One region of the Paenibacillus sp. 1-8 genome, then DNA from elsewhere that is predicted to be linked to it. Evidence: predicted binding sites of a transcription regulator. Region 1 holds the regulator's gene; each other region holds the start of a gene.
The links. The regulator NrdR, encoded in region 1, represses ribonucleotide reductase genes. The targets are predictions, from matches to a motif close to AACACNATATATNGTGTT.
Positions count from the first base shown of each region.

Region 2: a site for NrdR is predicted at 1,076-1,093, ahead of AC0WRU_RS23220 (anaerobic ribonucleoside triphosphate reductase). Genes of this name have one in related genera too.
Region 3: a site for NrdR is predicted at 1,059-1,076, ahead of nrdI (class Ib ribonucleoside-diphosphate reductase assembly flavoprotein NrdI). Genes of this name have one in related genera too.

Region 1 covers NZ_CM149995.1:1,743,188-1,745,449, forward strand. The annotation lists gene AC0WRU_RS08065 (lytic transglycosylase domain-containing protein) at 1-331, shown strand, start outside; gene AC0WRU_RS08070 (alpha/beta-type small acid-soluble spore protein) at 468-692, opposite strand; gene nrdR (transcriptional regulator NrdR) at 798-1,265, shown strand; tRNA gene AC0WRU_RS08080 (tRNA-Ala) at 1,390-1,465, shown strand; tRNA gene AC0WRU_RS08085 (tRNA-Lys) at 1,475-1,547, shown strand; partial or broken gene AC0WRU_RS08090 (PD-(D/E)XK nuclease family transposase) at 1,753-1,926, opposite strand; gene AC0WRU_RS08095 (MarR family winged helix-turn-helix transcriptional regulator) at 1,995-2,262, opposite strand, start outside.
Region 2 covers NZ_CM149995.1:5,040,914-5,043,175, reverse strand. The annotation lists gene AC0WRU_RS23220 (anaerobic ribonucleoside triphosphate reductase) at 1-993, opposite strand, end outside; gene AC0WRU_RS23215 (AbrB/MazE/SpoVT family DNA-binding domain-containing protein) at 1,291-1,761, opposite strand; partial or broken gene AC0WRU_RS23210 (glycoside hydrolase family 3 N-terminal domain-containing protein) at 2,028-2,210, shown strand.
Region 3 covers NZ_CM149995.1:1,932,185-1,934,446, reverse strand. The annotation lists gene AC0WRU_RS09055 (GNAT family N-acetyltransferase) at 1-408, opposite strand, end outside; gene AC0WRU_RS09050 (DUF2500 domain-containing protein) at 473-835, opposite strand; gene nrdI (class Ib ribonucleoside-diphosphate reductase assembly flavoprotein NrdI) at 1,244-1,603, shown strand; gene nrdE (class 1b ribonucleoside-diphosphate reductase subunit alpha) at 1,590-2,262, shown strand, end outside.

The sequences.
Region 1 (2,262 bases):
GCAGATCATGCCCGATACCGCGAATTGGATTATGGACAGCGCCCAGATTCAAAAGGTTCCGCTGGATAGCGTCAAGCACGAGCCGGGCACCAACATTGAGCTGGGAACCTGGTATGTGCATAATCTGTCGGTGAAATTTAAGGACAATCCGGTAGCTATCGTTGCGGCTTACAACGCAGGCCCCGGTAAAGTACAGGAGTGGCTGGACAAGGGCGTATGGGATGGGAAAGAAGAATCCATCAAGCAAATCCCTTTTGGCGAGACGCGACATTATGTACAGCGGGTTATTTACTACTACAGGCAATACACGAAAATTTATAATCAGTTTTAATGGATGGCGAGGCTGCGTGTAAATATGTCATGACACAATGAGCCTGATGGCATTAAAATGAAAAAAGCGCAGGACAGGCTGTTTTTAGTAGCCCATCCAAACACTTTTTTTTGTTATTTTTGCATTATTACCGCGATTATTGGTATTGACCTGCCAATTGTTGTTCGGCGATCGTTACGAGGCGTTTTGTGATGTAGCCCCCGATCGAACCGTTCTCATAGGAAGTCATGTTTCCTTGGTATCCATCTTGAGGAATGCTGATACCCAGCTCTTGAGCGATTTCAAATTTCATTTGCTCCAGAGCGCCGGAGGATCTGCTGACTACCAGGTTGTTGGAGTTGCCATTGTTTCCTTGTGCCATTGTTGTTCACCTCCTCGCGACTTGGTAAACATATTATGAACCGTTTTGACAAAATTATTACGAAAAAGTATAGAGAATTTATTGGAAAAAGGAAGTGATGAATTTATGAAATGCCCGTACTGTGCCTACAATGGAACAAAGGTACTGGACTCGCGGCCTGCGAATGACAACAAGTCCATCCGTCGCCGTCGCGAATGCGAGCAATGTGCTAGGCGTTTTACCACCTTTGAAATGGTGGAGGAGACCCCGCTCATGGTCATTAAAAAGGATGGTAGCCGTGAAGAGTTCAGCCGTGATAAAATGCTGCGCGGTCTCATTCGGGCTTGCGAGAAGCGCCCCGTATCTGTCGAGCAACTGGATATGATCGTATCTCAGGTGGAAAACGTCATTCGCAACACAGCCGCTACAGAGGTGGATAGCCAGCAGATCGGCGAGCTGGTCATGGAACAGCTCTATCCTGTTGATGAAGTGGCCTACGTGCGCTTTGCGTCCGTCTATCGGCAGTTCAAAGACATCAACATGTTTATGAAGGAACTGAAAACACTGTTATCCAAAGACACAGCCAGCGACTAGATCGCTGACTGTATCTTGGTTCATGGTGGGAAGGTTATATTTTTTATAAAAGTATTGACACAGGGCGAAAAATTTTATATGATATAGGAGTCGCTTCAAACAGATGATTGAGATTACATAAAACGGGGCCTTAGCTCAGCTGGGAGAGCGCATCGCTGGCAGCGATGAGGTCAGGGGTTCGATCCCCCTAGGCTCCACCATAATAATATGGACTCTTAGCTCAGTTGGTAGAGCAGTTGACTCTTAATCAATTGGTCCAGGGTTCGAGTCCCTGAGAGTCCATCCTTTAGAAAAACGGCAGAAATGCCGTTTTTTTGTTTTGAATTTAGCTTTGTTTTCCTTCGTGGTCACACGTTTGGTCACAGTTGACTCTATTTTCTTGATAAAAACAAACGCTATGTTCTCTTGAATGAGGACATGGCGTTTGTTTTAGTTTTACTTCAACTTTTTAGAAAAGCGGTCATTCAACCTTTACATTACATTTGAACTGGCTTGAGGAATTTTCCGTAGCCCATTCAAGAGCAGAAGCCTCGTCATGCAGAAATTTTTGTCGTTCCTCGTACAAACGTCGCGCTTCCCGATCTTGGCTTAGAAACTCCAGTGTATCCATCGCCTTTTTGAATGTGGGTTCATTCACCTTAAGCACCTCCCAATTTGCCTTATAAGAAGATAGGCTTCCTTCTTGAAGTTAAGCATCACATTCCTTAACACTCATGATCAATGGACCTGTTACTTGTGATCAAATCCGTTAAAGTCCCTGAGCATTCCGATAAAATTTTCAAGTTGTTCATCGTCCCATCTTGAAATGTGTTCGTAAAATACAAATTCTTTCTCTTTTAGAGCAACAATCGTCTTTTGCTGTCCAAGCTCAGTGAGGGATAGAAGTATTCCTCGACGATCATCAGGGGAGGCTTCCCTTTTCACATAACCCAAAAGCTCAAGTTGTTTGACGAGACGGCTCACCGAACTGCGATCCATAGCTGTCGATTCCGCCAGC
Region 2 (2,262 bases), 2.2 Mb from region 1:
GTCAGCAATGGTGCGGGTACGGCAGCCCATCGTCGCAATAATGGTATCCGGATCATCTGCGCGGTAATAGGGCAGGTTGAAGGTAGCATCCACATTGACAAAATTGGGATACATACGTTTGCTGGAGCATTCTACTGCCCGCAGGAACAAGTCATAGTTAATATCGCCTTCGGCCTGATTGATCCCTTTTTTGCATTGGAAAATATGCTGTGGAAAAACAGGGGTTTCCCCGCTGCCCAAGCCACGAATAGTGGCCTCCAGCAACGATTGCGTAACAAGCCGCCCCTCAGCAGAAGTACACATGCCGTAATTCAGTGATGTGAACGGAATTTGTCCGCCTGCCCGACTGCTCATGGTGTTCAGGTTGTGAATAAGTGATTCGGCGGCCTGCCGGGTTTCCGTCTCCGTTTCTTCGCGTGCGAATGCGTATGAACGAGGGCAGATCTCATGTAATAGGCTGTTGGCTATATGTAATTCGTCATCAGGCAGGGCGGGTTCTATTCCTTCTCCGAACAGACGGAGTCCCTTGCGCAGATGCTTGCGGAAGGACCGGGCCACGAAAGGAGCAAGGTCCCAGTCTATTTTATTGGCAGAAACGCCTCCAAATTGGCTGTTTTGCTGAGACTGGAATATGATAGCCACCAGTGCCATAGCAGACATAATAGTTTGTGGTGTGCGCACAGAGCCGTTGCCTGTATTAAAACCATCTCGCAACAAGCGACCAAAAGGAATAAAGATACAGTTCGTAGTCCCGAGCGCATATTGGTCCAAATCGTGAACATACACATATCCGTGGTCGATAGCGTCTGTCAGTTCAGGCGGAAGCACACGCAGTCGCGAATACCACTTGGCGTACTCGGAGCCGAGCTTGCTCATTTTGCCGCTGAACGATTCTCCATTCAAATTTGCATTCTCCCGCAGCGTGTCCAAATCTTGTGCCCCAATGACCCGCTCGCCGATGTCGTATAATTGATGTTCCTCCAACACCTTCATCGCAAAACCCTCCATATAGTAAAATATATATTTTTCTCCCAAAAACAATATATTGACAATATCGTGTACAAACCAATTGTTTCAGTCTATATATTGTATATGTGGATGGATAGAGCGTATGTGATTATTGTCACGTCGATAGGGAGGGGAAAGCACAAAAAAGCCAGGTGAAAAGTCAGGAACACATCAACGAATACGCTCCTTACTCTACACCTGACGATCGAATATTTGACGGAAAATAATATGAGGACAGATCCATTGGATCTGAGTATGTGTTGTAATAAATTACTGGATCATTTAAAGCAGCTTTTTCAACTGGGACACCCGGCCTTGTGAGATATTGAGCATTTCGGCATATATCTTTTGCGGCAGGTTGGGATGTTCCTGAATCAGCTTTCGGAGCTTTTTTACCATGTCTCCTTGCTGCACTCTGGATTGTTTGGGCTGCCAGGTTGTATGGTTATGAACCGGCTTGCTAAGTTCTTGAGCCTGGATGGCTTCGGTGCTGGTGGGATGTACATTTTCCTCTGTCTTTAATACCTGAATGCAATCGGCGCAAATAAAGCTATCACGAAAATAAGTCAAATGATCAACTGCGCCGCAAAATTTGCAGGCTACACCTGTATATTTCCTTAATACAAAGCCTTCTTCATTCACGAAAAATTCGAGCGAATCACCAATATTGATATCCATCGTGGTACGCATTTCCTTGGGAAGCACGATTCGCCCCAATTGATCCAGAGGCCGTGTCATTCCGGTATTTTTCATAAGCTCTTCCTCCTTCAATTATATATATCCTGATTATACCAAAAAATATTATTTTTTGCTTTGTTTACTGAAGAAAATATACAATTTTTTTATGCATTTATCATATACCTTCACACGTATTGTCGGGGTACTCCTTTTTCGTTATGATATATTAAAACGCTTTCATACACCTTTTCATCGTATTTTGATTGGGATAAGGAGATGACGGATATGAGTCATGAAACAACGGGTTTAGAATATCTTTTTCAAAATCCGAAGATTCATCCGAAAAGCCTTTTACAGAAGGCAAAGCCCAGTCTATGATGACCTCTTACAACCTGATTAATGGGACACCTGCTACGTTGTATCACGGTGTTAACGATATTGTCAGGGACGAATGGGGAATGGACGGCTTTGTGGTCAGTGATGCCGGTGATGTGATGGGAATCGTAAAGGATAGCGCCCGATACGAACGATAGCTCTGTCACTGAAGGTACCGTCAACTCTCTTGTTACACTTGAT
Region 3 (2,262 bases), 190 kb from region 1:
GTTGTATGCATAGACCTCCAGCTCCAGCCGATTCAGGTTCAGCGTATGAAATACAAATTTCTGTAATAGCCGGATCGCTTCACGTCCGTAGCCTTTGCCTAGATTATCGTCGCGTCCAATCACAATGCCGAGCGTGGCATGCCGATTCATCCAGTTGATTTTAAATAAATCCAGTTGTCCAATATAGTCCAGTGTGTCTTTATGCGCAATAACAAAGCCCTTCATCTCGGAGTTACCGTCGATCATCATCTGTACGTAGGCTTCGCTATTCGTCTGAGAATGAGGATAAGTAAAAACATCACTCAAACCGCGTGTAATATCCGGGTCATTGACCCATTTTCGTATTTCCGGTATATCCTCCTGACGATACTCCCTCAATACGATGCGTTTCCCAATAATATGTGGCATAGTACATCTTCCCTTCGGTTATGTATGGGTATCCTGGCAGTTACCCGCCCCCAGCTAATATGGCTTACGCTTCCATCGCTCTCACGAACTCCAGAAAGCGCGTGCCTTTATAACGAAGCTCCCCCCGATCTCCAGTAACAATCATGCCAAAATCCCTATCCTTCACCTCCAGCTCCTTGCGCTCGCCCCCATCAAACTCAAAAGTAACATAATAATCTGTCGAAGCTGAAAAATCGCCTGAGCCCCCGCGAACCCTCGTTCTCTTGTCCACCACCTTGCATGAACGTTGTTCCAACTCAGCGGCTTGATTCGAAAGCCCCGTACCGATTGCCTTGGCAATGATAGCGATAAATCCAATTGCAATGATTCCAAAAACGATAAAAAATATGGCATCAAACGACCCTGAATCCATAAATCCATTTCCCATCATACGTATTCCCCCTACAGTAAAAGGTAGATTTACCACTGTATCTCCTATTGACAAATCGTACATCTTCACGCTCCAAAACTCCAGTACATTTGTAAAATTCGCACGAAAAAAAAAGTTATTCCGCTTATCCCGCACCCCGCTTGGACTTGCCCCCAATCCTTGTGCCCAACCTTTTAAAAGTGATTGACCTCACCTATATATAGATATAAAATAGAAATCGTACTCTAAATATAGTGTATAGCGCGTATTTTACACATATATCTTGAAAATACAGATATGGAAGTACCGATATAAATAGGCGTTAAAATTTTGGCGAAGCGCAGCCAGCAAGGGTTTGCGAATCTTTACAGGATTTCGAGCCTTGGGCAGATGCCGTTTTGCCAAATGTCAAGGAGGATGAATACAATGCTGATTGCTTATGATTCCAAGACCGGCAATGTAAAAAGATTTATCGGGAAGCTCAAGCTTCCGGCGGTCCAAATCCAGGAGCAAATGACTATAGAGGAACCATACGTACTCATTACATATACAACGGGGTTTGGACAGATACCTGAAAGGGTATCTTCCTTTTTGCAAAAAAATGCTCAAAACCTCGTGGGTGTGGCTGCCAGCGGCAACCGTAACTGGGGCGAGTGCTTTGCCAAAAGCGCGGATTTGATCTCCGACCATTACAACGTGCCTGTCATCAGTAAATTTGAATTATCCGGAACGTTCGGCGATGTAGAGCGTTTCAAACAGGAGGTGAGCCGAGTTGCGGCATATTGAATTGAACAACATGTTGATGAAACGCGATACAGACGGCTTTTTTCAATTGGAAAAGGACCAAGAGGCTGTAGACGAGTTTATGAAGGAAGTCGATGAACGGAGCTTGAAGTTTGCGGATACAGCGGCTCAAGTGCTCTACATGATTGAGAATGATTATTACGAAAATTTCTATAGTAGCTATACGGCTGACGAAATTAAGGATATTTTCCATATCACTCATAGTTATAATTTTAAATTTCCTTCCTATATGGCAGCATCCAAGTTTTATACAGATTATGCAGTGAAGAGTAATGACCGTAAGGTCTATCTGGAGCACTATCCTGATCGGGTGGCGGTCGTCGCCCTGCATTTGGGACGCGGTAACGCCGATACGGCGCGCCTGTTGTCCCGCTCGATGATGGAGCAGCGTCTCCAGCCGGCAACGCCAACCTTCCTGAATGCAGGCAAAAGCCGTCGTGGAGAACTGGTGTCCTGCTTCCTGCTCGAAATGGATGACTCCCTCAACTCGATCAACTACGTGCTGAACACATGCATGCAGTTGTCCAAAATCGGCGGCGGTGTCGCGGTCAACCTGTCGAAGCTGCGGTCACGCGGCGAGGCGATCAAAGGTGTAGAAGGCGCGGCTAAAGGAATTATGCCTGTGCTGAAGCTGATGGAGG